4 regions of the Labrys monachus genome follow, and region 3 is predicted to be linked to each of the others. Evidence: predicted binding sites of a transcription regulator. Region 3 holds the regulator's gene; each other region holds the start of a gene.
What was found. Region 3 encodes LexA, which represses DNA repair genes until DNA is damaged. Its sites were predicted from a motif close to TGTTCNNNNTGTGTTCNG; they were not measured.
Positions count from the first base shown of each region.

Region 1: the regulator LexA is predicted to act here: its motif matches at 3,605-3,622, upstream of recA (recombinase RecA).
Region 2: the regulator LexA is predicted to act here: its motif matches at 1,874-1,891, upstream of J3R73_RS07240 (PA0069 family radical SAM protein).
Region 4: the regulator LexA is predicted to act here: its motif matches at 3,199-3,216, upstream of uvrA (excinuclease ABC subunit UvrA).

Region 1 is NZ_JAUSVK010000001.1:4,117,200-4,124,885, reverse strand. Features, by position in the region: gene J3R73_RS18820 (sugar ABC transporter ATP-binding protein) at 1-952, shown strand, start outside; gene J3R73_RS18815 (ABC transporter permease) at 964-1,974, shown strand; gene J3R73_RS18810 (allantoinase PuuE) at 2,016-2,933, shown strand; gene J3R73_RS18805 (ureidoglycolate lyase) at 2,933-3,409, shown strand; gene recA (recombinase RecA) at 3,782-4,855, shown strand; gene alaS (alanine--tRNA ligase) at 5,163-7,686, shown strand, end outside.
Region 2 is NZ_JAUSVK010000001.1:1,612,517-1,620,202, reverse strand. Features, by position in the region: gene ypfJ (KPN_02809 family neutral zinc metallopeptidase) at 289-1,209, shown strand; gene J3R73_RS07245 (glycosyltransferase family protein) at 1,225-1,743, opposite strand; gene J3R73_RS07240 (PA0069 family radical SAM protein) at 1,926-3,050, shown strand; gene J3R73_RS07235 (hypothetical protein) at 3,056-3,577, opposite strand; gene rnhB (ribonuclease HII) at 3,809-4,381, shown strand; gene J3R73_RS07225 (glycoside hydrolase family 15 protein) at 4,451-6,331, shown strand; gene J3R73_RS07220 (DMT family transporter) at 6,404-7,339, opposite strand; gene J3R73_RS07215 (CGNR zinc finger domain-containing protein) at 7,459-7,686, shown strand, end outside.
Region 3 is NZ_JAUSVK010000001.1:3,292,282-3,299,967, forward strand. Features, by position in the region: gene trpD (anthranilate phosphoribosyltransferase) at 1-689, shown strand, start outside; gene trpC (indole-3-glycerol phosphate synthase TrpC) at 694-1,503, shown strand; gene moaC (cyclic pyranopterin monophosphate synthase MoaC) at 1,500-1,988, shown strand; gene J3R73_RS14935 (molybdopterin molybdotransferase MoeA) at 1,988-3,208, shown strand; gene lexA (transcriptional repressor LexA) at 3,324-4,037, shown strand; gene J3R73_RS14945 (pentapeptide repeat-containing protein) at 4,203-4,808, shown strand; gene J3R73_RS14950 (TOBE domain-containing protein) at 4,905-5,111, opposite strand; gene J3R73_RS14955 (ComEC/Rec2 family competence protein) at 5,209-7,509, opposite strand; gene gltX (glutamate--tRNA ligase) at 7,617-7,686, shown strand, end outside.
Region 4 is NZ_JAUSVK010000001.1:3,049,283-3,056,968, reverse strand. Features, by position in the region: gene uvrA (excinuclease ABC subunit UvrA) at 196-3,123, opposite strand; gene arfB (alternative ribosome rescue aminoacyl-tRNA hydrolase ArfB) at 3,264-3,689, shown strand; gene J3R73_RS13795 (HAD family hydrolase) at 3,709-4,365, opposite strand; gene J3R73_RS13790 (cupin domain-containing protein) at 4,451-4,933, opposite strand; gene J3R73_RS13785 (regulatory protein RecX) at 5,055-5,612, shown strand; gene J3R73_RS13780 (DUF2938 domain-containing protein) at 5,670-6,149, shown strand; gene J3R73_RS13775 (MEKHLA domain-containing protein) at 6,177-6,665, opposite strand; gene J3R73_RS13770 (SRPBCC family protein) at 6,706-7,179, opposite strand; gene J3R73_RS13765 (ArsR/SmtB family transcription factor) at 7,183-7,530, opposite strand; gene panS (ketopantoate/pantoate/pantothenate transporter PanS) at 7,612-7,686, opposite strand, start outside.

The DNA of each region.
Region 1 (7,686 bases), 820 kb from region 3:
CGTGGTGCGGGCGGTGGTCGCCGGGGGCGCCAGCGTCATCTTCGTTTCGCACGACGTCGACGAGGTGCTGGAGATCACCGACCGGGCGACCGTGCTGCGCGACGGCCGGGTGGCCGGGCGGCTGGTCACGGCGCGCTCCTCCAAGCAGGATTTCATCGAGGCGATCGTCGGCCGCCGTCTCGCACTGGCCGAGCGCCCGCCTGCGCCGCCCGCGGCTGCCGCGCCGCTCCTGACGGTGACGGGGCTTTCGGGCGGCACCATCGCCGGGCTGGACCTCACTGCGGCCGAAGGCGAGGTCGTCGGGCTCACCGGCCTCATCGGCTCGGGCTATGACGAAATTCCGTATCTGCTCTATGGCGCGCGGCCGGCGGCGGGCGCCCTCCGGCTCGGCGGCGACGATTTCGGCCTCGCCGGCTTCTCGCCGCGCGAGGCCATGGCCCGCGGCGTCGTCCTCATCCCCGGCGACCGCCCGAATGCCGGCGCGATCGGCGTGCTGCCGGTGTCCGACAATGTGACGATGCCCGTCCTCGGCACGCGCTTCCGGGGCTGGCGGCTCGACCGCGGCGGCATGGTGCGCCTCGCGCGGGAGCTGGGCGAGCGCTTCGACGTGCGGCCGCCCAATCCGCTGCTGCCGATGGCGGCCCTCAGCGGCGGCAACCAGCAGAAGGTGCTTCTGGCCAAGTGGCTGCAGCAGGCGCCCCGTCTCGTGCTCCTCGACGAGCCGACCCAGGGCGTCGACATCGGAGCGCGCCAGACGGTGTTCCGCCATATCGCCGATGCGGCCGCCGCCGGTGCGACCGTGCTCTGCGCCAGCTCCGACTACGAACAGCTCGCCGCCATCTGCAGCCGCGTGCTGATCTTTTCCGAGGGGCGCGTCGTCGCCACCCTGACCGGAAGCGACATAACCAAGGAGGCGATCGCGGAGCGAAGCCTCGGCGCCGCGGCGCGATGAAAGGCCCGTCCATGTCCAATACAGCCCAGAGCGAAGCGGTGTCCGCCAAAGCGGACGGGGCCGGCAGGAGACGCTTCTTCGGCAGGGTCGAGCAGTTCGGCCTCATCGTGGTCTGGCTGCTGATGATCGCCGTGTTCGGCTATCTCCAGCCCGACACCTTCCTCACCTGGGCCAATTTCTCCACCATCCTCGGCTCGCAGGCGGTGCTGGTCGTGGTGACGCTCGGCCTCCTGATCCCGCTCACCGCCAATGATTTCGACCTGTCGATCGCCTATACGATGACCATGTCGTCCATGCTCATCGCGGTGATGAACGTCAATATGGGCATCGGCATCGGCTGGGCGGTCGCCGCCGCGCTTCTTGCCGGCATCGTGATCGGCCTCGTCAACGGAGTGCTGATTACCGTCTTCCGCATCCACTCGCTCATCGTTACGCTCGGCGTCGGCACCTTCCTGCACGGCATGACGCTATGGATGAGCGATTCGATGACGATATCGGGGGTTTCGAACATCCTCATCAATGCCGTCATCGTGCAGCGCCTGTTCGGCATCCCGCTCGAATTCTACTACGCGATCGCCATCGCGCTGATCATCTGGTACGGGCTCGAATATACGGCCCCCGGCCGCCGCATCCTCTTCGTCGGGCGCGGGCGCGAAGTGGCGCGCCTGTCCGGCATCAACACCGATCGGGTGCGCATCGCTTGCCTCGCCGCCTCGGGCTTTCTCGGTGCGCTCGCCGGCGTGCTCTATACGGGCACGCAGGGCGCGGCGGACCCGGTCTCCGGCGTGTCCTATCAATTGCCCGCCTTCGCCGCCGCCTTCCTCGGCTCCACCTGCATCGTGCCGGGCCGCTTCAATCCCTGGGGCACGACGGTCGCGGTCTATTTCCTCGTCACCGGCATCACCGGCCTCGTCTTCCTCGGCTTCAGCTCCTTCATCCAGGAGATGTTCTACGGCGGGGCCCTGGTGGTAGCGGTGACGCTGTCGCAGCTCGTCCGCGGGCGGCAGGAGCAGCAGTTCTGATCCGCCTGCATCCAAGAAATCCCTGATCATCGGAGGCCAGGATGGCAATCTCGCTCGAACGCGACCTCATCGGCTATGGCGCGCACCCGCCCGACCCCAAATGGCCGAACGGCGCCCGCCTCGCGCTCAACTTCGTCCTGAATTTCGAGGAAGGCTCCGAATACAGCATCGGCGACGGCGACGGGCTCACCGATTCCGGCCTCGTCGAGATGCCGGGCTCGCCGGTGACGCGGGGCGAACGCGATCTCGCCGCCGAATCCATGTTCGAATATGGCAGCCGCGTCGGCTTCTGGCGGCTGATGCGCATCTTCGCCGAGCGCGACCTGCCGATGACGATCTATGCCTGCGCCCTCGCACTGGAGCGCAACCAGCCGGCGGCCGACGCCATCCGTGCGGCGGAGCACGACATCTGCTGCCATGGCTGGCGCTGGATCGAGCATTTCAAGCTCTCGGAGGCTGAGGAGCGCGAGCATATCCGGCTGGCGATCGAAAGCCTGGAGCGGACCGTCGGCGGACGGCCCCTCGGCTGGTATTGCCGCTACGGACCGAGCGTCAACACCCGCAGGCTGCTGATGGAGGAGGGCGGCTTCCTCTATGACAGCGACAGCTACAATGACGAGTTGCCCTATTACGTGCTGGCCGAAGGCAAGCCGCAGCTCGTCGTGCCCTACACGCTGACCAACAACGACGTGAAATGGGGCACGGCGAATTTCGGCACCGGCGAGGATTTCTTCACCTATCTGCGCGAGAGCTTCGATGTCCTCTACGACGAAGGCCGGACGGCGCCGAAGATGATGAATGTCGGCATGCATATGCGCCTGCTCGGCCATCCCGGCCGGGCCTCCGGGCTGATGCGCTTCCTCGACTACGTCAAGTCGAAGCCGGACGTGTGGGTCTGCAAGCGGCTCGACCTCGCCCACCACTGGCTGGAAAACCACCCCTACAAGGAGAGCGCCTGATGCCCGTCCTCAAGCTCGAGCCGGTCACGGCGGAAGCCTTCGCGCCGTTCGGGCAGATCCTGCCCGCCCGCCAGACCGGCGAGCCGCGCCTCGAGCTGATCGAGGAGCTGCAGAATCTGCGCGATACCGGCAAGGCCCGCCTCAGCCTCGCCGCCGTCGCGCCGAAGGCGCTGCCGCTCACCGCGGTGGAGATGGAACGCCATGTGTTCTCCTCGCAGGCCTTCATTCCCTATGATGGCCAGGGCTTTTTGGTGCTGGTGGCGCCGCACGGCGCCGACGGCCTGCCGGACGTGTCGGGCCTCAGGGCCTTCCGCTTTCCGGGCGATGTCGGCGTCAACTACCGCGCTGACACCTGGCACCACCCGCTGACCGCCCTCGACGGCCCGTCGCGCTTCGTGGTGCTCACCTTCGTCGACGGCACCGAGACGGACGAGCAATTCGTACCGCTGCCGGAGCCGGTGACGATCGAGGCGTGAGGGCAGGGGCAACGGAGCGCCGGCGCGCGGATGGGCCGGCATCCTTCTCGCCCGTGCGGGAGCAGGAGAAATCGCGCCATTTGCGGGCCGTTGAAACCCGCAGGGGCGGGATCGCCGCAATCGTCTCGGTCCTCGTCTCTCCGGATGCCGGCGTTCGGCGCTTGACTCCGGAGGAAGGTCGTCGCATCTCATGGGGAGAACAAAAATAGAACTTGCTCTGACAAGAACAAAAAGTGTACATGTTCCCATGTGCCGGGTGAGCGGATGATTCCTTTCAGTTCGGCATCAGCACGGTTCGTTCCCCGTTCGACAGTTGCGGGGCGGCCCGGCCGAGGTGACGAATCCATTCTCGCTTGGTAGGGAACAGGGCACATGAGTCAGACGCAGTTGCGCTTGGTCGAAGGAACTTCCATGGACAAGACGAAGGCGCTCGACGCCGCCCTTTCCCAGATCGAACGTGCCTTCGGCAAGGGTTCGATCATGCGGCTCGGCAAGAACACCAAGTCGATGGAAGTGGAGGCGATCCCGACCGGTTCGCTCGGCCTCGACATCGCGCTCGGCGTCGGCGGCCTGCCCAAGGGGCGGGTGATCGAGATCTACGGGCCGGAATCCTCCGGCAAGACCACCCTGGCGCTGCACAGCGTCGCCGAAGCGCAGAAGAAGGGCGGCGTCTGCGCCTTCATCGATGCCGAGCATGCGCTCGACCCGATCTATGCCCGCAAGCTCGGCGTCAATCTCGACGACCTCCTGATTTCGCAGCCCGACACCGGCGAGCAGGCGCTCGAGATCTGCGACACGCTGGTGCGCTCCGGCGCCATCGACGTCATCGTCATCGACTCGGTGGCGGCGCTGACGCCGAAGGCCGAGATCGAAGGCGAGATGGGCGATGTCCAGCCCGGCCTGCAAGCGCGCCTGATGAGCCAGGCTCTGCGCAAGCTGACGGCCTCGATCGGCCGCTCCAATTCCATGGTCATCTTCATCAACCAGATCCGCATGAAGATCGGCGTGATGTATGGCAGCCCGGAGACGACGACGGGCGGCAACGCGCTGAAATTCTATGCCTCCGTGCGCCTCGACATCCGCCGTATCGGCGCGATCAAGGACCGGGAGGAGGTCGTCGGCAACCAGACCCGCGTCAAGGTGGTCAAGAACAAGGTCGCGCCGCCCTTCAAGCAGATCGAGTTCGACATCATGTATGGCGAGGGCATCTCTAAGGTCGGCGAGCTCGTCGATCTCGGCGTCAAGGCCGGCGTGGTCGAGAAGTCCGGCGCCTGGTTCAGCCATGAGAGCCAGCGGCTCGGGCAGGGACGCGAGAATGCCAAGCAGTTCCTGAAGGACAATCCGGACGTCGCCAACAAGATCGAGAGTTCGATTCGCCAGAATGCCGGCCTGATCGCCGAGCGCATCCTCGACAATATCGACCCGGCCGAGGCGGACGAGGAGTAGGGCGCAGCCTTATTCGAGGGGGCGGGCAGACGCGCGATCGCGCCTGTCGGGGCGTGGGTTCCGGCCCCGGCGGATCGTGCTTCGGCGGCATGGCGCGGCATCGGCCTGGCGGTCCAGGCCAATCAAGCGGCCGCAGGAGGCTTTTGCCAGCGAAGGCGAGCCAAAAACCCGTCCGGCAGCCTCGCCGGACGGGTTTTTGACGTTTACTCTGCTCGACAGGCCGGTACGGCATCGCTACAACGCGCCACCACCATATTGATGCTGGCTCCCGGCGGGATCCGGCCAGCGGGAACAGGCATATCGAGCAATGAGCGGCGTCAACGAGATCCGGTCCACCTTTCTCGACTATTTTGCGCGCAACGGCCACGAGCCGGTGGCATCCTCCCCGCTGGTGCCGCGCAACGACCCGACGCTGATGTTCACCAATGCCGGCATGGTGCAGTTCAAGAATGTCTTCACCGGCGTCGAGAAGCGGCCCTATTCGCGCGCCGCGACCTCGCAGAAATGCGTGCGCGCCGGCGGCAAGCACAACGACCTCGACAATGTCGGCTACACCGCCCGCCACCACACCTTCTTCGAGATGCTGGGGAACTTCTCCTTCGGCGACTATTTCAAGGAACGGGCGATCGAGCTCGCCTGGAACCTGATCACCAGGGATTTCGGCCTGCCGAAATCCAAGCTGATGGTCACCGTCTATTCCGAGGACGACGACGCCTACGCGCTGTGGAAGAAGATCGCCGGTCTCTCCGACGACAAGATCATCCGTATCGCCACCTCCGACAATTTCTGGCGCATGGGCGATACCGGCCCCTGCGGCCCCTGCTCCGAGATCTTCTATGACCATGGCGAGCAGATCTGGGGCGGGCCTCCCGGCTCGCCCGATGCCGACGGCGACCGCTTCATCGAGATCTGGAACCTCGTCTTCATGCAGTTCGAGGAACTGGCGGGCGGCGAGCGCCTGGCGCTGCCGCGTCCCTCGATCGACACCGGCATGGGACTGGAGCGCATCGCGGCGGTGCTGCAGCACAAGCACAACAATTACGACATCGACCTCTTCCAGGCGCTGATCCGCGCCTCGGTGGATGCGATCGGCGTACCTGCGGACGAGGCGCATGTCGCCAGCCATCGCGTGATCGCCGATCACCTTCGGGCGTCGTCCTTCCTGGTCGCCGACGGCGTGCTGCCCTCCAACGAGGGCCGCGGCTATGTGCTGCGCCGCATCATGCGGCGCGCCATGCGCCATGCCTCGCTGCTCGGCGCCAAGGATCCGGTGATGTGGAAGCTGGTGCCGGCGCTGGTGCGCGAAATGGGCGCGGCCTATCCCGAGCTCGGCCGGGCGGAGACGCTGATCACCGAGACGCTGCAATTGGAGGAGACGAGCTTCCGCCGCACGCTGGAGCGCGGTCTCGGCCTGCTCGAGGCGGAGTCGAAGAAACTCGGCGACGGACAGGTCTTCTCGGGCGACGTCGCCTTCACGCTGTACGACACCTATGGCTTTCCGCTCGACCTCACGCAGGATGCCTTGCGCTCGCGCAACATCAGCGTCGACGAAGAGGCCTTCCACGCCGCGATGGCGCAGCAGAAGCAGCGGGCCCGCGCGGCGTGGGCCGGTTCCGGCGATGCGGCCACCGAGACCGTGTGGTTCGGCCTGCGCGAGGAACTCGGCGCCACCGAATTCCTCGGCTACGAGACCGAGACGGCGGAAGGCGTCGCCCTGGCCCTCGTCCGGGACGGCAAGGCCGTCGAGGCGCTGGAGCCGGGCGAGAGCGGCTTCCTCGTCCTCAACCAGACGCCGTTCTACGGTGAATCCGGCGGCCAGCAGGGCGATGCTGGACTCATCCATGGCGCCGGCGTCAAGCTGCACGTCACCGACACCCAAAAGAAGCTCGGCGACCTCTTCGTCCATGCCGTCACCGTCGACGAGGGCACGCTGCGGAAGGGCGCCGCGCTCGAGCTGGCGGTCGACCACAAGCGCCGCTCGGCCATCCGCGCCAACCATTCGGCGACGCATCTCCTGCACGAGGCGCTGCGCCTCACGCTGGGCGACCACGTCGCCCAGAAGGGCTCGCTGGTCGCGCCCGACCGGCTCCGCTTCGACTTCTCGCATCCCAAGCCGATCTCGGACGAGGAATTGCGGGAGATCGAAGACCTCGCCAACGAGATCGTGCTGCAGAACACCGAGGTGACGACCCGCCTGATGAGCGTCGACGACGCCATCGCCTCCGGCGCCCGCGCGCTGTTCGGCGAGAAATATGGCGACGAGGTGCGCGTCGTCGCCATGGGCGAGGGGCTGCCCGGCTCCAACAAGGCCTGGTCCGTCGAGCTGTGCGGCGGCACCCATGTCCGGCGCACCGGCGACATCGGCCTCATCCGCATCGTGTCGGAAGGCGCGGTGGCGGCCGGCGTGCGCCGCCTCGAAGCGATGACGGCGGAGGGGGCCCGCAAGCATCTGGTCGGCGAGAGCCGCCTGCTGCAGGGCCTGTCGGATCTGCTCCGCGTGCCGGTGCATGAAGCCGGCGAGCGCCTGACGACGCTGCTCGAGGAGCGCCGGAAGTTCGAGCGCGACCTCGCCGAGGCGCGCAAGAAGCTCGCCATGGGCGGAGGCGGCGGCGAGAGCGAGATCCGCATGGTCGGCGATGCCCGCCTGCTCGCCAAGGCGGTCACCGGCATCGATCTCAGGGACCTCAAGGCGCTGGCCGACGAGGGCAAGAAGCAGATCGGTTCGGGCGTCGTCGCCATCGTCGCCACCTCGGAGGACGGCCGCGCCGGCCTCGTCGTCGGCGTGACCGCCGATCTCACCGGGCGCTTCAACGCAGTCGATCTGGTGCGCA
Region 2 (7,686 bases), 1.7 Mb from region 3:
CCGAACATGCCCGGGGCCGGCCCTGTCGCGGCCGGCCGGAGGAGGCCCGCTCGACAGGGGCCATCGAGCGCGCGGCGCCCGGGACGTGCATCGAGGCGCCCGCGGCTTGATATGGAAGGAGCTGCATGCGGGCGCGGAACTTTCGCTCGATAGCGGCGTCGATGCTTCGGTGCCCGCAAGACCGGGCTGGACTTTGTGAAAATCGCGGCGTCTGCCTTAAATTGCGGTAGGATGCATGACGAGTTCGGGCGGATTGAAATCCCCTGGGGAAGACATCGGAGCAGAGCAATGAAACTCGACGATTTTCGTTCATCCGACAATGTCGAGGATCGGCGCGGTTCCGATGGCGGCAGCGGTGGCGGCGGTTTTCCCATCGGGCGCGGCGGGCTCGGCATCGGGGGCATCGTCATCGTCCTCCTGATCTCCTATTTCACCGGCATCAACCCCGCGACGCTCATCAACGGCTATGAGACCGTCAACGGCGGCGGGCAGACGGTCACCCAGCAGCAGACGCGGCCGGCCAGCCAGGTCGGCGGCCCGAACGATCCGTCCGGCCAGTTCGTCCGCAAGGTGCTGGGATCGACGGAGGATACCTGGACCGAGATCTTCAAGGAGCAGAACGCCGGCCGCGCCTACACGCCGACGGCTCTCGTCCTGTTCAGCGGCGCCACGCGTTCGGCCTGCGGCACCGCGCAGTCGGCGATGGGCCCCTTCTATTGCCCGAACGACAAGAAGGTCTATCTCGACACCGAGTTCTTCGACGAGATGCGCAACCGCTTCAACGCCTGCCCCGCGGCGCAGGGCGCCTGCGCCTTCGCCCAGGCCTATGTGATCGCGCATGAGGTCGGCCATCACGTGCAGGACCTGCTCGGCATTCTCTCGCAGGTGCATCAGGCGCAGCAGCAAGCGAGCGAATCCGGCGCCAACGCGCTCTCCGTTCGGCTCGAGCTGCAGGCCGACTGCCTTGCCGGCGTCTGGGCCAACCGCACGCAGAGGGACTTCAAGTTCATCGAGCAGGGCGACGTCGAGGCTGCGCTGCAGACCGCGAACGCCATCGGCGACGACATGCTGCAGAAGAAGGCGCGCGGCTATGTCGTGCCGGACAGCTTCACCCACGGCACGTCGGCGCAGCGCCAGCGCTGGTTCAGCGCCGGCCTGCAGAGCGGGACCATGTCGTCCTGCAACACCTTCCGCGCCCAGCAGCTCTGAAGCGGCACGCTCCGGTCACGCCCTTCCGAAGGGAGCTGCCTCTCCGCCGCTGAAGGCCCTCGCCCGCAAGGTGTAGGCCATCAGTTTCTCGCCCCGCAGCAGGGCCGCCCGGGGCGCCAGCACCGCCTGGCGCCGGCGGCGCGTGCGCGAAAATTTCAGCCCTATCTCGCTCAGCCGCGCCCGCCAGCCCTGGTCGTCCACCACGCAGCGAAACAGGGCCGACACCCGCTGCCCGCCGCGCTGCAGCCGGTGCAGCGTGACGCCGGCCTCGCGGAACCAGTCCGCTTCCAGCCTTATGCCCGGGGCGATCAGCAGCACCCATTCGCTGCGCGCCGCCCGCAGGCCCGCGGCCGCGTCACCCGCGACGATGACGCAGCCCACTGCGTCGGCGACGATCAGCGTGCCGTCCGTGGAGCCGCCGTCGGCCACGACGACCTCCCGTACGAAGCCTTCCGCCGCCGCGGGGACGAGGGCCGCCAGGGTCTCGGCCAGCGCATATTCCTGGTCCTTGGCGGCGATGACGACACTGATCATGGAAATGGTTTTCCGGCGGTTTCCGGCGGCTCCCGATTTGGCCCGCATATCACGCCGCGCAGGGGAGCGGCAGCGGGAACAGGGGCGGAAACTGCGTAAATAATCGGCATTTCATGTCCGCTTGCATCGATGTTCTCTTTTTGTTCTAATCGGAAAAGACAAGATGATTCGCGGAGGCTTCCATGGGCGTGCCGGCAACCAGACAATCCCTCGTCGCACCCGCCCCCATCGGGTCGACGCTGGTCGACATCGACAGGCGGCGCGGGCGCGGTTCGGCGTCGAATGCGAGCGGCCGCTTCGAGAGCCTCGCCCGTTTCGCCGAGGATGACGGCTGGAACTCGACGGAGGAACTGCCGCCCCTGCGCACCGAGGTGCAGGACGAGCAGGCGCGCAAGATCATCACCTTCAACGATTCGCCCGACATCTCCTTCGACCGGTCCATCAATCCCTATCGCGGCTGCGAGCATGGCTGTGTCTATTGCTTCGCGCGCCCGACCCACGCCCATATGGGTCTTTCGCCCGGCCTCGACTTCGAGACGAGGCTCTTCGCCAAGCCGAATGCGGCCGCGCTGCTGGAAAAGGAGCTGGCGGCGAAGAACTATCAGCCGAAGACGATCGCGATGGGCACCAACACAGATCCCTACCAGCCGATCGAGCGCCAGCGCCGCATCACGCGCTCGATATTGGAGGTGCTCGACCGCACCAACCACCCGGTCGGCATCGTCACCAAGTCGGGTCTGGTCACCCGCGACATCGACATTCTCGCGCGCATGGCCGAGCGCGGCCTCGCCAAGGTCGCCCTTTCGGTGACGACGCTGGACGCCGGGCTCGCCCGTTCGCTCGAGCCGCGTGCGGCGACGCCGTCCCTGCGCCTGAAGGCGATCCGGCAATTGGCCGAGGCCGGCATTCCCGTCGCCGTCATGGTCGCGCCGGTCATCCCGCGCATCAACGATGCGGAGATCGAGCGCATCCTGGACGCGGCGCACGCCGCCGGGGCGCGCGAGGGCGGCTACGTCATGCTGCGCCTGCCGCTCGAGGTCAGCGGCCTGATGCGCGAATGGCTCGCCGAGCATCGCCCGGACGCGCTCAACCATGTGTTCTCGCTCGTGCATTCGACGCGCGACGGCAAGGACTATGATTCGCGCTGGGGCCTGCGCATGACGGGCACCGGGCCCTATGCCTGGACCGTCGGCCGGCGCTTCGAACTGGCGGCCGCCCGGCTTGGCCTCAACGCGCGGCGGCTCAAGCTCCGCACCGATCTCTTCGTCCGGCCGAGCCGGGCCGGAGACCAGCTGTCGCTGTTCTGACGCCGTCAGGCGCCCCAATAATGGCGCGAGGCGACCACCGCCACCGCGGCGATGACGACGAGGCCGAAAAGCATGGCGAAGGCGCTGCCGCCGAAGCGGGACGGACGCCCCACAGGCGTCGTGGACGGTCCCGCCGTGGGCTCCACCATCGGAGCGCCCGGCAGTTCGCTCACCGGCGTGAGGGAGGCCGAGGCCCAGAAGGCGTTGCCGGAAAGCGCGTTCTCGGCGAGCTTGCGGTAGGTCGCGAGCCGGCGCTCGATCCGCTCGCCGATGTCGTAGGCGGCAAGCTCGGCGCTGTTGGGATCACGCCCGACTTCCTGGTGGAAGGCGGCCAGCCAGTCGCGCTTGTTCTGCATCGACAGCGAGAAGGCGAGGAGCCCGATGATGTCCTCCTCCTCGCGCACGAGCCGGTCGAACACGGTATCCCGCACGCCCTCCACGCCGTCGATGGCGGATGCCTGCTGCTTGGGCGCCTCGGAAACAGGAGCGGCCGGAGCCGCGATGTCGGTTGCATCTTCTCGGGTCACAGCTTCTTGAGTCACAGCCTGCCTCACCATGATACCTGTCTCTTGTTGGCTTCGGGCGTTCGCGTCCGGAACCGAAACGCCGTCGATCGGTTCCCGGTCCTTCGGTCGCCGCCTGCCTTGCCTGGGAGTATGCTCCAGTTTTCGCATGAGGCCAGCCTAAATCAAGAAGAGTTTTGGGGAGCATCGCACGAACGGCTGGATATCATGCCCTAAATGATCTAACGCCGAAACATGACAAACAGTTTTATCGCCGGTGTCGACGAAGCGGGACGCGGGCCGTTGGCCGGGCCGGTCGCTGCGGCAGCGGTCATCCTGGATCCTGCCCATATCCCGGCCGGCCTCGCCGATTCCAAGGTGCTGACGGCGGCCAGGCGCCAGGCGCTCTACCGGGACATCATGGGGTCGGCGATCGCGGTTTCCGTCGCCTTCGCCGGACCGGCCACGATCGAACGGCTCAACATACGCGTCGCCACGCTCGACGCGATGCGTCGTGCCGTCCGCGGCCTGTCGGTCCGCCCGTCATCGGTGGAGATCGACGGCAAGGACGTGCCCCATGGGCTCGATCTTCCCGCGCGTGCCATCGTGGACGGCGATGCGCTGGTGCCGGCCATTTCGGCAGCCTCGATCATCGCCAAGGTCACGCGCGACAATCTGATGGTCCGGCTCGCCGCCGAATTCCCGGCCTATGGCTTCGAGCGCCATATGGGCTACGGCACTCCGGAACATACCTATGCGATCGAGGTTCATGGACCGACGCAGCATCATCGATTGACCTTCGGGCGCCTCAAGGCCTACCAGGCCTGAGGCATCCGTCGCAGGGAGCGGATGAGACCGTCGGCGCTTCTTCCGGGAAGCCGGAGCGGCTGCGGTGTCGTGATCCGAAAGGAAGCTTCCTTGCACGTATCGAAACGACCTCCCGCCTCCTCAGCCGGCCGTATCGAAGACTATGCGATGATCGGGGACTGCGAATCGGCCGCCCTGGTCGGCCGAAACGGCTCGATCGACTGGCTGTGCTGGCCCCGCTTCGATTCCGATGCCTGCTTTGCAGCCCTGCTCGGCTCACCGGACAACGGGCGCTGGCTGATCGCGCCGGAGGAAGCCTCGATCCTGTCGGTCGAGCGCTCCTATCGCGGCGACACCCTCATTCTGGATACACGCTTCGCCACGCAGGCCGGGACGGTGCGCGTCACCGATTTCATGCCCCTGCGCAACGGCATCGAATTGATCCGCCAGGTCACGGGCGAAAGCGGGTCGGTGCGGATGACCACCGAATTCGTGCTGCGCTTCGGCTATGGGGCCGACGTTCCCTGGGTCTCGCGCACGCCCGACGGCGCGCTCCAGGCGGTCGCCGGCCCCGACATGGTGGTCCTGCGGACGACGGTCGCGCTTCGCGGCGTCGGCATGAAGACCGTGGGGGAATTCACCGTGGCCGAAGGAGAGACGGTCTCGTTCGTCATGTCCTACGGGCGTTCCCACCTGCCGCCGCCCCCCGCCATCGATCCGGACGAGGCACTGGCCAGGACGCAGGCGCAATGGACCGAATGGCTGGGGCGCTCCAACGCCGAACCCGCCGCGAAGAAGATCATCGCCCGGTCCTTGATCACGCTCAAGGCCCTCATTTATGCGCCGACCGGCGGCATCGTGGCCGCGCCCACCACCTCGCTTCCCGAGACGCTCGGCGAGGCGAGGAACTGGGATTACCGCTTCTGCTGGCTGCGCGACGCGACGCTGACGCTGATGGCCCTGATGAATGCCGGTTTCTTCGACGAGGCCAAGGCCTGGCGCGACTGGCTGCAGCGCGCCATCGCGGGAAATCCCGCCGCCGTCCAGATCATGTATGGCCTCGCCGGCGAACGGCGGCTCTCCGAATGGACCGCCGACTGGCTCCCCGGCTATGAGGGCTCCCGGCCGGTCCGCATCGGCAATGCCGCCGCCGGCCAGATGCAGCTGGACGTCTATGGCGAGGTGATCGACAGCTTCTACCAGGGCCTGAAGGGCGGCCTCGCCCTCGACGCGACCGGATGGGCCCTGGTCCAGGCCCTGCTGCACGAGCTCGACGGGCGATGGTCCAAGCCGGACCACGGCATCTGGGAATCGCGCGACGAGCCCAGGCACTACACCCATTCCAAGATCATGTGCTGGGTCGCCTATGACCGGGCCGTCCGCATGGTCGAGACGTTCGGGCTCGAAGGTCCCTCGGAGCGGTGGCGCCAGACGCGCGATGCGATCCATCGCGACGTCTGTGCCCGGGGCTTCGACCGGAACATCGACAGTTTCGTCGCCTGGTACGGGTCGGATCTGCTCGACGCCAGCCTGCTCCTGGTTCCGATGACCGGCTTCCTGCCGCCGGACGATCCCCGCCTCCACGGCACGATCGCGGCCATCGAGCAGCGCATGATGGCCGGCGGCTTCGTGCTGCGCCACGACCCCGGCCTGGTCGAGCGGAACCTGCCCACCCGCGAGGGCGCCTTTCTGGCCTGCAGCTTCTGGCTGGCGGATGCCTATGCGCTCCTCGGCCGGCTCGGCGACGCCGAGACGCTCCTGCGCAGGCTGCTGGCTCTGCGCAACGATGTCGGCCTGCTGGCGGAGGAATATAGCGGCCCGCTCGGCCGCCAGCTCGGCAATTTCCCGCAGGCCTTCTCGCATGTCGGCCTCATCAACACCGTGCACAATTTGATGCATTCCAAGAAGCCGGCCGAACAGCGTTCCGGCCAGGATGCGAGGCAGGAGGCGCCGAAGGAAGAAGCGGTCTGACGCTGCTGCTGCGGCGTCCGGTCGGCGGGCCGGCGTGCTCCTCGTCCATCGCGTCGCCGAGGATCGCCGTCATCAGGCGGTTTCTGCGCGCGCCCCGCTTTCGAACATCGCAAGCGCCGCCGCCAGCAGCATGATCGCCATGCCGAGGACGTCGAGCATGCGCAACTGCTCGCCGAAGAACGCCATGCCGAGCAGGACGGCGACGACCGGCGAAACGAAGGCATAGGTGCCGGCCCGGGTGGCGCCGATATCCCTGAGGAGGCGCATATACATCGTGTAGCCGAGGAGCGAGCCGAACAGCACGAGGAAGAGCCAGCCGCTCCACGCCGCAAGGCCCCACCGCCCCGACAGGGCGGCGGCCGCTCCCGGCTCGAACGCCAGCGACAGCGCGAGGAGGACACCGCCGCCGGCAAAGGTGGTGACGCCGGCCACGAGCAGCGAGGGGTAGGTCCTGAGCAGGGGACGGGCGGCGACGGAGCCCCAGGCATAGGTGATCGCCGCGAAGGCGACCGCCGCCGCACCGAGGACACGCATCATGCCCGCCGCGTCGGTGCCGGAGCGGATGAGCCAGCCCCTGTAGGCCGTCGGGCCGAACAGGACGGCGAGGCCGCAAATGCCGAGCGCGATCGCCCCCGCCCGCCGGCGGTCGAACGCCTCCTCCCCGAGCAGTACCGCAAAGCCCATCAGCGCGATCGGCGTGAGGGACATTTCGAGCACGGCGGCCGTGCCGGAATCGACATAGAGCATGCCCCAGAACAGCGGCGCGTAGCAGAAGGTGATCATCAGCAGGCTGGTTCCGGCCAGCCTCGGCCAATCGCGCCGAGCGACCGACGGCATCCGGCCGCCCAGCACGCAGGCCGCGAGCATGACGAAGCCGGCCGTCGTGAAGCGTGTGCCCGCGAAGAAGAGCGGCGGAACCGCCTCGACCCCGGCCTTGATGCCGATCCAGGTCGTGCCCCAGATCGCGCAGAGGACGAGGAAGAGCAGCAGATTGCGATCGAATTTCATCCTCGGCCCTCCCCCGCGAATCGGCGTGATACGCCGCACGCTTGCGTAACGCTTATACTCTATTTATAGCGTTACAACCTCCCTTGAACGCTCGAAGTTCCCGAACCGACGAGGAGCCGATGGAAAAGACGAAGACCATTGCGGACATCCCGCTCCTCGGCGGCCACCCTGCCCTCGATTTCGTCAACACCGTGGATGCCTGGCGGGACCGCTGGGGGCCGGATTTCCTGCTGTGCTACGAAGATCTCCTCGCCTGGGGGGAACGGGCCGGCCTGATCGCGCGCGAGCACGCGGAAAGGCTGCGCGGCGAGGCACGCGCGGATCCGGCCGCTGCCGCCGAGGCGCTG
Region 3 (7,686 bases):
GGGCGCTGTCTTCGAAATCCGGCGCCGCCGACGTCCTGACGGCGCTCGGGGTCAATATCGAACTGTCGCCGGAAGCCATCGCCCGCTGCGTGGCCGAGGCAGGAGTCGGCTTCATGTTCGCGCCGTCCCATCACGGCGCGATGCGCCATGTCGGCCCCACACGGGTCGAACTGGGTACGCGCACCATCTTCAACCTGCTCGGCCCGCTGTCGAACCCCGCGGGGGTGCGGCGGCAATTGCTGGGCGTCTATGCGCGCGGCTGGCTCCGGCCCATGGTCGAGGTCCTGAAGACGCTCGGCTCGACGCGCGTGATCGCGGTGCACGGCAGCGACGGCCTCGACGAGATCACCACCACCGGCCCGACGGAGATCGTCTCGCTGGAGGATGGCGTCATCAGCCACGGGGTGATCACCCCCGAAGAGGTCGGGCTGCGCGTCGCAAGGCCCGAGGACCTCAAGGGCGGCGACAGCGGACACAATGCGGTGGCGCTGCGAGCCGTCGTCGAAGGCGAGAAGACCCCCTATCGCGACATCGCCATCCTCAATGCCGGTGCTGCGCTGCTGGTGGCGGGCAAGGCCGGCTCGCTGGCGGACGGCGTCGCGCTCGCAACCCAATCGGTCGACAGAGGATGGGCCCTCGCCACGCTCAACCGGCTGATCGCCGTCTCCAACGCCACCGGTAGATCCTGAAGCCATGTCAAATCCGTCCATTCTCCAAAAGATCGAAGCCTATAAGCGTCGCGAGATCGAGGCTGCCAAGGTCCGGCATCCGCTGCCGGAGATGATCAGACTGGCCGAACAGGCCAGTCCCCCCAGGGGATTCCGGCGGGCGCTGGAGGCCAGGCTCGCAGCGGGGCGGACCGGTCTCATCGCCGAGATCAAGAAAGCCAGCCCCTCGAAGGGACTGATTCGCGCCGATTTCGATCCGCCGGCGCTGGCCAGGGCCTATGAAGCGGGCGGCGCCGCCTGCCTCTCCGTCCTGACGGATACGCCTTCCTTCCAGGGTCGGCCGGAATTCCTGACCGCGGCGCGCGAAGCGGTGTCCCTGCCGGCCCTCCGCAAGGATTTCCTCTACGATCCCTACCAGGTCGTCGAGGCACGCGCCTGGGGCGCCGACTGCATCCTGATCATTATGGCCTCCGTCACCGATGCGGAGGCGCAGGCCCTCGTCGCGGCGGCGCGCGACTGGTCGCTCGACGTGCTCTGCGAGATCCACGATCACGACGAACTGACCCGCGCGCTGGTCCTCGACGTGAACATGATCGGCATCAACAACCGCAATCTCAACGACTTCGTCACCCGGCTCGAGACCACGGAGGAACTGGCGCCGCTGGTGCCGCAGGATCGCCTCATCGTCGGGGAGAGCGGCATCTTCGGCCCGGCCGATATCCGCCGGCTGCAAAAGGCCGGCGTCGATGCCTTCCTCGTCGGCGAAAGCCTGATGCGCCAGGCCGACGTGACCGCCGCGACCCGGGCGCTGCTCTCTCCGGATCCCGCCGCATGAGCGCGCCCGGACTGACCCATCTCGGCGCCTCCGGCGAAGCCAACATGGTCGATGTCTCCGAGAAGAAGGCGACCATGCGGACCGCCGTCGCCGAAGGCCGGGTCGTCATGCGGGCGGAGACCCTGCGGCTGGTGCTCGCGGGCGACGCCAAGAAGGGGGATGTCCGGGCGACCGCGCGCATCGCCGGCATCATGGCCGCCAAGAAGACGCATGAGCTCATTCCCCTGTGCCATCCCCTGATGCTCAGCAAGGTCGCCGTGGAGATCGAGCCCGATGAAGACCTGCCGGGCCTTCGCGTCCGCGCCCTGGCGAAGGTGACGGGCCAGACAGGTGTCGAGATGGAAGCGCTGACCGCCGTTTCGGTCGCCTGCCTGACGGTCTACGACATGGTCAAGGCCGCCGATCGCGGCATGCGCATCGAGGCCATCCGCCTGGTCGAGAAGTCCGGCGGCAAATCCGGCGATTGGCACGCGGAGCAAGAGTGATGGCCCTGTTACCCGTCGCGGATGCCCTTGCGCAGATCCTGTCCGGGGTCACGGTCTTGACCGAGGAACAGGTGCCGCTCGGCACCGCCCGGGGACGGGTCCTGGCCGCCTCCCTCCCGGCTCTGCGAACGCAGCCCGGCTTCGACGCCTCCGCCATGGACGGCTATGCGGTCCGGGCGCAGGATGCGGTGGCAGGCGCCTGCCTGACGCTGATCGGCGAATCCGCCGCCGGCCACGGCTTTGACGGCCGTCTCGGCCCGGGAGAGGCGATCCGCATCTTCACCGGCGCGCCCGTTCCCGACGGCGCGGACGCCGTGGTGATCCAGGAAAACACCCGCCGAGAGGGCGATCGCGTCACCATCGAGATGGGCGCCGTCGCCGGCCGGAACATCCGCCGGCGCGGCCTCGACTTCATTGAAGGGGCGGCCTCCCTCGCCGCCGGCTCCCTCCTCGGGCCGCGCGACATGGCGCTCGCGGCGGCGATGAACTACCCGGCCGTGCCGGTGCGCCGCCGGCCCAAGGTCGCCATCCTCGCCACCGGCGACGAACTGGTCCTCCCCGGCGAGGCCGTCGGCCGGGACCAGATCGTCACCTCGAATTCCTTCGCGCTGGCGGCCTTGGTGGAAGCCGAAGGCGGCGAGGTGCTCGATCTCGGCATCGCGCCGGACGATTTTCCCGCGCTGGAAGCGGCGATACGCCGGGCGCGCGACGAAAGGGTGGATGTCCTGATCACGATCGGCGGCGCATCGGTCGGCGACCACGACCTGATCCAGACCGCCCTCACCCGCGAAGGCATGACCCTCGGCTTCTGGAAGATCGCCATGCGGCCGGGCAAGCCCCTGCTGCACGGAAGGCTGCAGGGCATGCATATTCTCGGCCTGCCCGGCAATCCCGTCTCGGCGGTCGTCTGCGGCATCCTCTTCCTGGCGCCGCTGCTGCGCGCCCTGCTCGGCCGCATCGACGCCGCCGTGCCGCGCCGCAGGGCCGTCTTTGCCACCGCCTGGCCGGCCAACGACCTGCGCGAAGACTATTTGCGCGCCCGCTTCGTGGCCGACGGGGAATCCGGCCCGCCGAGGGTGGTGCCGTCCACGCCCCAGGATTCGTCGCTGGTCGGCGTCCTCCAGCAGGCCGATTGTCTCGTCATCCGCCCGCCTCACGCTCCCGCGGCGAAGGCGGGGGATGCGTGCGAGATCATCGACCTGCGCGCGGCCGGATATTGAGCTTTCTTCACGCGAAGTTCATCCTTGCGGAACACAGTATGAACATGTAGCACTGTTCATGATTTGTTTGCCGATTTGATCGTGATTCGCGCCTTCCAGGACGGGATTCCCCCAGATGCTCACCAAGAAACAACATGAGTTGCTTCGGTTCATTCATGAACGGCTGAAAGAGCAGGGCGTCCCCCCCTCCTTCGACGAGATGAAGGAGGCGCTCGACCTGCGGTCCAAGTCCGGGATCCACCGCCTGATCATGGCGCTTGAGGAGCGCGGCTTCATCCGCCGGCTCCCGAACCGTGCCCGTGCGCTCGAAGTGGTGCGGATGCCGGAATCCTCGATCCCGGGCCTGTCGCTCGCCTCCTCGCAGCGCGGCTTCCGGCCGAACGTGATCGAAGGCAATCTCGGCAAGGTGAGGCCCGTCCGCCCGGATGGCGACGACGATGCCGCTCGGCCGGTCCTGGTGCCCGTCATGGGCCGTATCGCGGCGGGTACGCCGGTTTCGGCGATCCAGACCAAGAGCCACACCATCAGCGTGTCGCCGGAAATGCTCACCTCGGGCGAGCATTTCGCCCTGGAGGTTCGCGGCGACTCGATGATCGAGGCGGGTATATTCGACAATGACACCGTGCTGATCCGCCGGCAGGATCACGCCGACACCGGCGACATCGTGGTGGCGCTGATCGACGACGAGGAAGCGACGCTGAAGCGCCTTCGGCGCCGTGGCGCCTCCATCGCGCTGGAAGCGGCAAACCCGGCCTATGAGACCCGTATTTTCGGACCGGACCGGGTCCGTATCCAGGGCAAGCTGGTCGGGCTTTTCCGGCGCTACTGATGGCGGCGGAAGCCGCTGCTGGAGCCCGTGTTTGCGGGTAGCGCTTCGACCGACCGCTATCCCGTGATCCCCGTCATGTCCGCAGACGATCCCTCTTCCATGGCAATTTCCGGGCGTGCTCTCACGCGCCGGGAAGTCGAGGAATTATCCCGCCGGCGAGCGGCGGTGCGGTTCGTCGATTGCGATTTCGGAGGTGTCGATCTCTCCGAACTCGACCTGGCCGGCTGTGTGTTCGACCAGTGCCTCGTCCGACAGACGAAGCTGAACGCCGCGAAGCTCGAGGCATCCCGATGGACGGGCTGTCGCGGGGCCTTCGCCGGTTTCGGCGGCGCCTCGCTCACGGATGCCGCCTTTCGCTCCTGCGATCTCAACAATGCGAGCTTTCACGGCGCCTTGATGTCGTCCGCGAGATTCAGCAGCTGCAAGCTGACGGGCTGCGACCTGTCGGAGGTGCGCACGCTCGGCACCATTTTCGAGGAGACGCTGCTCGTCGCTGCCAAGCTGCCTTCCTTCTCGTTCCGGAAAATGGTGCTCGACCGCGTCGACTTCAGCCAGGCCGACCTGCACAAGGCCGATTTCCGCCACGCCGTCTTCAAGGGCTGCAGCCTGCACGAAGCCGACACGGCCGATGCCCGTTTCGAAGGGGCCGATTTACGCGGCGCCGCACTCGGCGGCCTTCAGCTCCTCGACACCGCCCGCTTTCGCGGCGCGACGATCTCGCGCGGGCAGGCGGACGCGCTGCTTGCGGCATTCGGCCTGAAGATCGGCTGAGGCCGGCGGCGCAGGGCGCCCGACAGACGAGACGCAAATGCCATGCGCCGCGCAGAAAGCGTCGATCGGGCAGGAAGAGGAGGCGCCAGAGCGACCTCAGTCGACGGCAACCATCACATCCGACGCCTTGATCACGGCATAGGCCGCCTTGCCCGGCACGAGCTGCAATTCATCCACCGCCTCGTTGGTGATGGAGGCCGTGATGATCGCGCCGTTGACCTCGATCTGCACATGGGCCGTCGTCTGCCCCTTGGTTACGGATTTGATCGTCCCTTTGATCTGATTGCGCGCGCTGAGTTTCATCACGGGTTCCTTCCTGATCGAGCTGCGGCAGCTGGGTGGAGGGAGGGACCGCAGCATTTCCTCGTAGCAGCTTGTCCTCCGCTCGGCCACGCCGGGTTCAGTCCTCCGGCTGCGGCGGCGGTGTCTCCTCCGATACCGCTGTATCGCCGGCTTCGGGAGCGGCGGGCGGGACGGCGGCCGCCGGTCGCCTGGCGGGCCGATAGGCCGGCGCCCAGGGCCGTGACGAAGCCGGTTCGCGCGCCATCACCACGCGCCATTGCGGGACCCTCGTGCCGGGTGCCGGCGGGTCCTCGTAGAGCGCGATCGAGCCGGCCTGGTAGACCGCGTCCCGGCCGAGGACGACACCGTCGCCGGCGCAATGCGGCGGTATCGGCAGCGGGCCGGCCAGCACGGTCACGTTGCCGCAATCCTCCTCCACCGCGTTGTCGGTGTGATCGAGCATGAAGATGCCGCCGCCCTGCAGCGGCGCCGAGCATCCTTCCTTGTCGCAGAGGCGGCGTTCCGCAAGGCTGGCATCGTCCGGCTGGCGGCGATCGCCGATGGCGAGCAGCCATTCCTTCATGGCGAATTTGTCGGATCGGTTCGCCAGGGCGGTCAGCACGTCGCCGTCCCGGACCAGGGCCGCATGACCGTTGGCGCCGAACAGGGCCACCGGCCGCTGCGCGGCGGCGGCGAGGCACAGTCCGCACCCCAACGGCAGGACGGCGACCAGCGCGAGGCGGCTTCGCAGAATGGCGAGCAGCACCAGTGCCGCGGCAAAGCAGGCCAGCGCCGCTGCGGAGAATTGTGGCAGCACCAGGTCGGAGCCGGGCCATGTCGCGACGAAGCGTGCAATGTCCATGAACCAGCCGACCGTCACGCCCATCGCCCACCAGACCGGCGCGCCATAGCCGAAAGGTTCCGCGACGAGGGCCACGAGCGCCAGCGGCATCATCATGAACGACACGATCGGCGTCGCCACCAGGTTGGAAGCCAGGGACTGCAGGGTGAGGCGATGGAAATGGAAGGCGGAGAAAGGAGCGGTGGCGAGCGAGGCGACCGTCGTCGTCAGCATCATCGCCAGCACGATCGTGACGACGGCCCCCAGCGCCCTCTCCCACGCCGTGACAGGCTTCGCCTTGCGCCTCCTGCCCCACCATTCATGGCCGGCGACCAGCATGGCGACCGCGGCGAAGGACATCTGGAAGCTGGGACCGAGCACCTGCTCCGGCGTCGTCAACAGGATGAAACTGGCGGAGAGCGCCACGTTTCGCCGGGTGATCGCGCTGCGGCCGAAGGCCGTGGCCACCAGCACGATCGCCGTCATGATGAAGGAGCGCACCGTCGCCACTTCCGCCCCCGAGAACAGCGTGTAGGCCGCGGCCGGCAGAAGGGATGCGACCGCCGCCAGTTCCTTGGCCCCGCGATAGAGCACGATGCGCTGCGACAAGGCGAGGATCGCACGGATCAGCCAGAACAGTCCGCCGGCGAACAGCGCCATATGCAGGCCGGAAATCGAGACGACGTGATAGAGGCCGGAGGCGCGCAGCGCATCATTGGCCGAATCGGGAATCTGGCCGCGCTTGCCGGTCACCTGGGAAGCCGCAATCGCGCCGTCCTCGCCGGGGATGGCATCGACGATCCGCGCGGTGAGCGCATTGCGCTGCCTGTCGATGCGGATGCCGAGGTCTTCGAGAAAGCCGGGCTCGATCGGCCTGGCCGCTCGCGTCACCTTGCCCGCGACGAAACCGACGGCGCCGATGCCGTCGAAGAAGGCGTCCCGGGCGAAATCATAGCCGCCGGGCACGGCGGGTGACGGCGGCGGGCGCAGCAGCGCCTTCACCGTCACGGTGTCGCCGGCCGCGAGGTCGCCGGCGCTGCGGACGGTCAGGCGCACCTTGGACGGCACGGCGTCGCCGGCCAGGCCGTCGATGCGGCCCGGGCGCAGGACGATCCTGGCGCCGCCGCCGAGCTTTGCGTCGACCGACAGCACGAGGCCCGTGACGTCTGCCGCGAGGGGGCGGACCAGCTGCGGCGCAGCCACGCTGATCGTGCGGAGCCGCGCGGCACAGAACCCCACGCCGATCGCGGCCACGCAGACGAGCACGACGTGGAGACCCCACCGGCCCCGCATCGCGACGGCGGCTGCGGCGGCGAGGGAAGTGGCCAGGAGCGGGCCGGCGAGACCGGGCTCTTCCGGCGCCGCGAAATAGGCGATGACGCCGATGCCGAGGAAGACCGGGACGACCAGCGCGAGATCGAAGCCCGCGACCTCCTCGGACAAGGCACCGGCCAGCCATGCCCGCAGACGGGCGGCCATCCACCGGCCGGCACCCGCGCCGGGCCAGACGAGAACGGCCTGCCCCGGCGCGCGGCCCGGCACGCCTGCAAAAATGCGGCTGCGCTCATTCTCCGGCAAAGGCGCCCCCGCCCGCTCTACCGCCCGATGAAACCCTATGCTAAACGCCCAAGCTTATTTGGGTGAGTGCCGCTCGCCAAGAACTTCATTGGGATTTGTCACAACCGATGTCTTTGCCCGTCATCACCCGCTTCGCCCCCTCGCCGACCGGCTTTCTCCACATCGGCGGCGGTCGCA
Region 4 (7,686 bases), 240 kb from region 3:
TTCGTCCGAACGCGCTTCGAAGCCCTTGCTCCGTCGCCGTTCACCCCTGTCTTATGACGTATGCGCCAAGCGTGAGGTAGGGGTTTGATGGCGCCTCAGGCATGCATAAATGCATGTCTTCTTGAGAAAATCGTTCATAAAGGAGGAATAAGGCCGCATCTCAGATGGTGACCACCCAGACATGCATGGCTCAAGCTATTCAGCCGCCTCCGTCCGCTGCCTGCGCTGCGGACGCCGCTCCATGACATCGCGCAGGAAACGGCCGGTGTGGGAACGCGGCTCGCGGATGATCGCCTCGGGCGTGCCCTGCGCGACGACCTCGCCGCCGCCGTCTCCCCCTTCCGGTCCCATGTCGATGACCCAGTCGGCCGTCTTGATGACTTCGAGATTGTGCTCGATCACCACCACCGTATTGCCCTGTTCCACCAATTCGTGCAGCACTTCGAGCAGCTTCGCCACGTCGTGGAAATGCAGCCCGGTGGTCGGCTCGTCGAGGATGTAGAGCGTGCGCCCCGTCGAACGCCGCGCCAGTTCCTTGGAGAGCTTCACGCGCTGGGCCTCGCCGCCGGAGAGGGTGGTCGCCTGCTGGCCGACCTTGACATAGCCGAGGCCGACCCGCGCCAGCGTTTCCATGGTGTTGCGGATGGTCGGCACCGCCTTGAAGAAATCGGCTGCCTCGTCGACGGTCATGTCGAGAACATCGGCGATCGATTTGTTCTTGAAGCGGACCTCCAGCGTCTCGCGATCATAGCGCTTGCCCTTGCACACGTCGCAGGTGACGTAGACGTCGGGCAGGAAGTGCATCTCGATCTTGATCACGCCGTCGCCCTGGCACGCCTCGCAGCGGCCGCCCTTGACGTTGAACGAGAAGCGGCCCGGCTGATAGCCGCGCGCCTTGGCCTCCGGCAGGCCGGCGAACCATTCGCGGATGGGCGTGAAGGCGCCGGTATAGGTCGCGGGATTGGACCGCGGCGTGCGGCCGATCGGCGACTGGTCGATATCGATGACCTTGTCGATGAGTTCCAGGCCGTCGAGCCGGTCGAACGGGGCGGGGTGTTCCACCGCACCGTTGAGACGTCGCGCCACCGCCTTGTAGATGGTATCGATGAGCAGGGTGGACTTGCCGCCGCCCGAGACGCCGGTAACGCAGGTGAAGACGCCGAGCGGCAGCTCGACGGAGACATCCTTCAAATTGTTCCCCCGGGCGCCCGAGAGCTTCAGCGCCTTGCCCTTCTGCCGACGCCGGCGCTGCGCGGGGAGGGGGACGCCCATCTCGCCCGTCAGATATTTGCCCGTGAGGGAATTCGGATCCGCCATGATCTCGGCGGGCGTGCCCTGCGCGACGATCCGGCCGCCATGGACGCCGGCGCCGGGACCGACGTCGACGACATAGTCGGCCTGCAGGATGGCGTCCTCGTCATGCTCCACCACGATGACGGTGTTGCCGAGCTCGCGCAGCCGGCGCAGGGTTTCGAGCAGCCGCTCATTGTCGCGCTGGTGCAGGCCGATCGACGGCTCGTCCAGCACGTAGAGCACGCCGCTCAGGCCCGAGCCGATCTGCGAGGCCAGCCTGATGCGCTGGCTCTCGCCCCCCGACAGCGTGCCAGAATTGCGGGCGAGCGTCAGGTAGTCGAGGCCGACATCGACGAGGAAGCGCAGCCGCTCGCTGATCTCCTTGAGGATGCGCATCGCGATCTCGTTGCGCTTGTCGTCGAGCCGGGCGGGCAGGTCCTCGAACCACGTCCTGGCCTGGCGCACCGACAGGCCCGCGACATGCCCGATATGGCTGCCGTCGATCTTCACCGCGAGGGCTTCGGGCTTCAGGCGGAATCCGCCGCAGGCCTTGCAGGGCGTGTTCGCCATGAAGCGGGAGATCTCCTCGCGGGCCTGATCGGAATCGGTCTCCTTCCAGCGCCGCTCAAGGTTGGTGACGATGCCTTCGAAGGATTTGCGCGTCTCGTAGGACCGCAGGCCGTCGTCGAAGGAGAACAGGATCTGCTCCTCGCCCGAACCGTAGAGGAAGACCTGCTTCACGGTATCGGGCAGGTCCTTCCAGGGCGTCGTCACGCCGAACTTGAAGTGCTTGGCCAGGGCGTCCACGGTCTGGCTGTAATAGGGGCTGGTCGATTTGGCCCAGGGCGCCAGGGCGCCCCGGCGCAGCGACAGGGTGTCGTCGGGCACGATCAGCACGGGATCGACCGTCATCTCCGTGCCGAGCCCGTCGCAGGACGGGCAGGCGCCGAAGGGATTGTTGAAGGAAAACAGCCTCGGCTCGATTTCCGGAATGGTGAAGCCGGAAACCGGGCAAGCGAATTTCTGGCTGAACATCACGCGCCGCGGCGTGCCGTCCGCCTCCTTCTCGTCCGCCAGTTCGACGACGGCGATGCCGTCGGCCAGCTCCAGCGCCGTCTCGAAGGAATCGGCCAGCCGCGCGCTGATGTCGGCTCGCACGACGATGCGGTCGACGACGACGTCGATGTCGTGCTTGAATTTCTTGTCGAGCGCCGGCGCTTCGGCGATTTCGTGATAGGCGCCGTCGATCTTCACGCGCTGGAAGCCGCGCTTGAGGAAATCGGCGAGTTCCTTGCGGTATTCGCCCTTGCGGCCGCGCACGGCGGGGGCGAGCAGGAAGAGACGCGTGCCCTCCGGCATCGCCATCACCCTGTCGACCATCTGGCTCACGGTCTGGCTTTCGATCGGCAGGCCGGTCGCCGGCGAGTAGGGAATGCCGATGCGCGCCCAGAGCAGGCGCATATAGTCGTAGATCTCCGTGACGGTTGCGACCGTGGAGCGGGGATTGCGCGACGTCGTCTTCTGTTCGATCGAAATCGCCGGCGAAAGCCCGTCGATCTGGTCGACATCGGGCTTCTGCATCATTTCGAGGAACTGGCGGGCATAGGCCGACAGGCTTTCGACATAGCGCCTCTGGCCCTCGGCATAGATCGTGTCGAAAGCTAGGGACGACTTGCCGGAACCGGAGAGCCCGGTGAAGACCACGAGCTTGTCGCGCGGGATTTCGAGGTCGACATTCTTCAGATTATGCTCGCGGGCACCGCGCACCGTGATGAAGCGGCGGTCGGCAGGCGAAGGCATTGCACTGCCGGAGGTCGGGCGGCCAGACATTCGGACGATCCTGTGAGATTTCACCGGAAGATAGGTGTTCGTACCGCAAGATTGAAGCGGGGGACTGGAAAACACAAGAACAATCCATGAACCGTTCCCAGATATTTGCGGCGGCGCAGCATTCCGCGTTATGGACGGCCATGATCGAGATCACGCCCCATATCTCCATCGACGAGCGCGAGATCGAGGAAGAATTCGTGCGCGCTTCGGGACCGGGAGGCCAGAACGTCAACAAGCTGTCGACGGCGGTGCATCTGCGTTTCAATATCCGCACCTCGCCGTCGCTTCCCAACGACGTCGCCATACGCGCGCAGAAGCTGGCCGGCCGCAAGCTGACGCAGGACGGCGTCGTCGTCATCCTCGCCCAGCGCTTCCGCACGCAGGAGCGCAATCGACAGGACGCGCTCGACAGGCTGGTGGCCCTGCTGCGGGAAGCAGCGATACCGCCGCCGCCCCCTCGCAAGGCCACCCGCCCGTCGAGGGCGGCGAAGGCCCGGCGTCTCGACTCGAAGGCACGCCGCTCCAGCGTGAAGTCGATGCGGGGAGGGCGGATTTCAGACGACTGACCGGCCTGCCATGCGAGGCTCACGCGCCGATCAGGTTCCGCACTTCGGCCATCGTGTAGGCGATGTCGTCGGCGCCGGCTGCGGTGAGGGCGCTCTCGCTCGGCGGCATGTGATGGAGGCCGCCGACGAAGCCGATGGCCCGCATGCCCGCCGCCTTCGCCGCCCTGATGCCGACCACGCTGTCCTCGACGACGACGGCATCGGATGAAGCCACCCCCATCGTCTTGGCGGCGTAGAGGAAGAGGTCGGGCGCAGGCTTGCCGCGGGCGACCAGCTTCGAGCAGAAGATGTTGGGATAGAGCAATTCGTAGAGATTGGTGACGCTGAGCCCGAGCCCGAGCTTGGCCGGCGGGCTGTTGGACGCGACGCAGAAGGGAATTTCGAGGCCCTCGAGCACTTCCCGGATCCCCGGAATGGGATTGAGACGGCTGAGATAGGCCTTGCGGAGCATCTGGCTGGTCACCCAGGCATGGTCCTCCGGCAGCTTGATACCGTAATCCTTCTCGACGCGCTTTTCCATGTCGGCCTGGGTGAGGCCGAGGAACAGGCGCATCACGTCCTGTGGCGTCACCTCGGCGCCGAGGGCCTGCAGCGCTTCGGCCTCCACTTCGGCCGACAGGATTTCGCTGTCGACCAGGACGCCGTCGCAATCGAAGATGACAAGGGAAGGGGACATGCAAACCGCCTGGCTGGAAGAGCCGTGTCAGGTGCCCGGCCCGGGCATGCCTTGTCAAGCCGCTCCTCGCTGCCGGACACCGGCATCACGTCCGGTGAATCGGATCGATCCAGCGCACGGCCTCGGGCTTTTCGACCGGCTCGATGTCGAGATTGACCGCGACGGCCTCGCCGTCGCTGCGGACCAGGACACATTCGAGCACCTCGTCCGGGCTGGCATTGATCTCCTGATGCGGCACATAGGGCGGAACGTAGATGAAGTCCCCCGGCCCGGCCTCGGCGGCGAATTCGAGATGCTCGCCCCACCGCATGCGGGCGCGGCCCTTGACGACATAGATCACGCTTTCGAGGTGCCCGTGATGATGCGCGCCGGTCTTGGCGTTCGGGTGGATGGTCACGGTGCCCGCCCAGATCTTCTGGGCGCCCACACGGGCGAAATTGATCGCTGCCTTGCGGTCCATGCCCGGCGTCTGCGCGGTGTTGGGATCGAGTTCGCCGCCGGGAATGACGCGCACGCCGTCATGCTTCCACGGGTGCGCCTGCGTAGAATGTCCATCCGTGTCGGTCATTGCGGGAACCCTCTGAAAAATGAAAGGAGACGATGGCGCCGCCGGGCAATATGCGGCAAGTTTCCTTTCAAAAGGAAGGCGAATCGTACCGCGGCGTCTCGCGGTCCGGGCAGGAAGCGAGATGGCGGGCGACACATCCCTCAGCCGGGACGAGATCTGGATGCGGAAGTCGGCCATGCACTATCTCGGCCAGCGCGCCAGCAATATCGCCAGTCTCCGGCGAGTGCTGGCGCGGAGGGCGCAGCGCCGGCTCGCACCCGATGCAGACGCCGCCGCCATGATCGAGCGCACCATCGACTATTGCTCGCGCAACGGCTTCGTCGACGACGCGGCCTTCGTCGAGATGAAGATCCGCTCGGGACGCAGCCGCGGCCTTTCGGTGCGTCGGATCGAAGCCGCCCTCGGCGCCAAAGGGGTGGATCGTACGCTGGTCGCCGAGGCCCTGGACGCGGATGAGCGGCGACGACATGAAGAGGTCGCCGCCGCACGGCTGGCCCGCCGGCGCAGGATCGGCCCGTGGCGGCGCCCCGACAGGGAATTCGACCCGCACAAGGAGGTCGCCGTCATGGTGCGCGGCGGATTTTCCGCCTCCCTGGCGAGGAGGATCGTCACGGCGGCGCCCGAGGAAGCCGAATCCCTGGCCGCCGACGACGGCCGAGTTCATGAAATAACGAAGTGAAACCCTGTTTCCCTTTGATATGCCTCGTCTTTGTTTCAACCTCTGGGGGACAGCGATATGTTTGACATTTTATGGCGCGCCGTGGCGATCGGCATCGGGGCCACCGTCCTCTTGGACATCTGGGCGATCCTCCTCAACAAGGTCTTCGGGTTCGCCTTGCCGAACTGGGGCATGGTCGGCCGATGGTTCTGGCACTTGCGCCATGGCCAGGTTTTCCACGACGACATCGCCCGGTCGCCCGCCTATGCGCATGAACTCGCTCTAGGCTGGATCGGGCATTATGCCGTCGGCATCCTCTACGGCATCATCCTCGTCGCGGTGATGGGGAGCGGGTGGCTGGCCGAGCCGAGCTTCATCCCGGCCTGGATCCTGGGGATCGTGACGGTCGGGGCCGGGTGGTTTCTTCTCCAGCCGGGCCTCGGCATCGGCTGGGCCGCCTCCAAACTGCCGAATGCCATGCAGGTCCGCGCTCTGAACCTCATCGGCCACACCGTCTTCGCCATCGGACTCTACGGAACGGCGCTCATCGTCCGGTAGGACCCCGCTCCCCGCCCGTCGCGCTTCTCAGAGATCCCGCCACGAGCGGAACATGGCGGCCTGGCCGTGCCGCAGGCCGTCGGCGTCCCGCAATTCCCAGACCGTCGCCCCCTCGATCCGGAAGCGCCGTCCGGACCTGGCGACGCGTATGCCCTGATAATCGCTGATATAGCCCTGCCGAAGCACCATCTCGAGCAGGCGCTGGCGTTCGGCGCGGTCCGGCTGCTCGGCGGAAAGACGCGACGGCAGCCGGGTCAACTCCTCCCATCCATATTCAAAACATCGCTGCACAGCCATGTTTCCATAGATGAATTTTGGATCGTCGCCGGTGTCGTGAGCGAGCAGGCAGAAGGGGGCTTCGCGATAAAGCCAGGCGGCGGCCTGGGCCTCGGGGAGCGAGGCGGGAACAAGCAAGCCGCCGACGATGCGGGCGAAACTGCCGCAGAGAAGACGGCAGAAGGCCGCATCGACGGAAAGATCGGCCGATGCGGTGCCGGAAGGTGCTGTGGTGGTCATCGGGAGCCGGGGCAGGAGGGGCGCATATGCTTCCAGCCTATCACGCGGCGGGTGCATCGGCTTGGAGGGATTTCCCGAGCTTGTCGAGCAGCCAGCCCGTCCCGTGCTCCCGGCCGGCCGGATCGTCGTAGCCGTCCAGGAAAGCGCCGTGTTCGGTGAGCACCAGCCGGGTGCCCGCGCCGTCCGCCCTGATCTCGATGATGGCCAGCGATACCGATATCCTGACGCCGTCGAGGGCCATGTCATAGGTATAGATGATGCGCTCGTTCGGCACGATGTCCTGGTAGAGGCAGTTGAACGCATGCATCTGGCCGCCGACAGGGCCACCCGAACTGGTCTCGCGTCCGCCGACGCGGAAATCGAAGGTCCTCTCGCCCTTCACCCATTCATCAGGCCCGCCGAACCAGAGGGCCTTGGCCTGCGGATCGGCGAAGGCGTTGAACACGCGTGCAGGCGAGGCGGGATAGAGACGTTCCAGGGCGAAGGTCGCGTGGGTGACGGAACGCTGGGACATGGATCATTCCTTCCGGCTGGGTTCATCGGGAAGCGCAGCGAGATAATCGCCGAGCCGATCGAGACGCTGTTCCCAACGCTGCCGCCGCTCGTTCACCCATCGCTCGACGGCCTGAAGCGCTGTCGGTTCGACGCGGCAGGTACGGACGCGGCCGACCTTCTCCGAACGCACGAGGCCGCTGCTCTCCAGGATCTGCAGATGTTGCATCACCGAAGGCAGCGACATTGCAACCGGCTGCGCCAGTTCGCTCACCGATGCCGGGCCGAGGCTCAGCCTTTCGACGATGGCACGGCGCGTCGGATCGGAGAGGGCGTGAAAGACGAGATCGAGCGGCGTTTGTTGGTTAGGCATATGACTAACTATCTCGATCCCGATCGGGATGCAAGAAATAGTTTTGTATTTGCCTAACTATTTTGGCCGGAGATCGGGTGCTCAGGATAGCCGCGACGCCGCGTCGGACGCCGAAGGCCCGCGCACGGGCGGACGGGACGACCACCATCCGGCCAG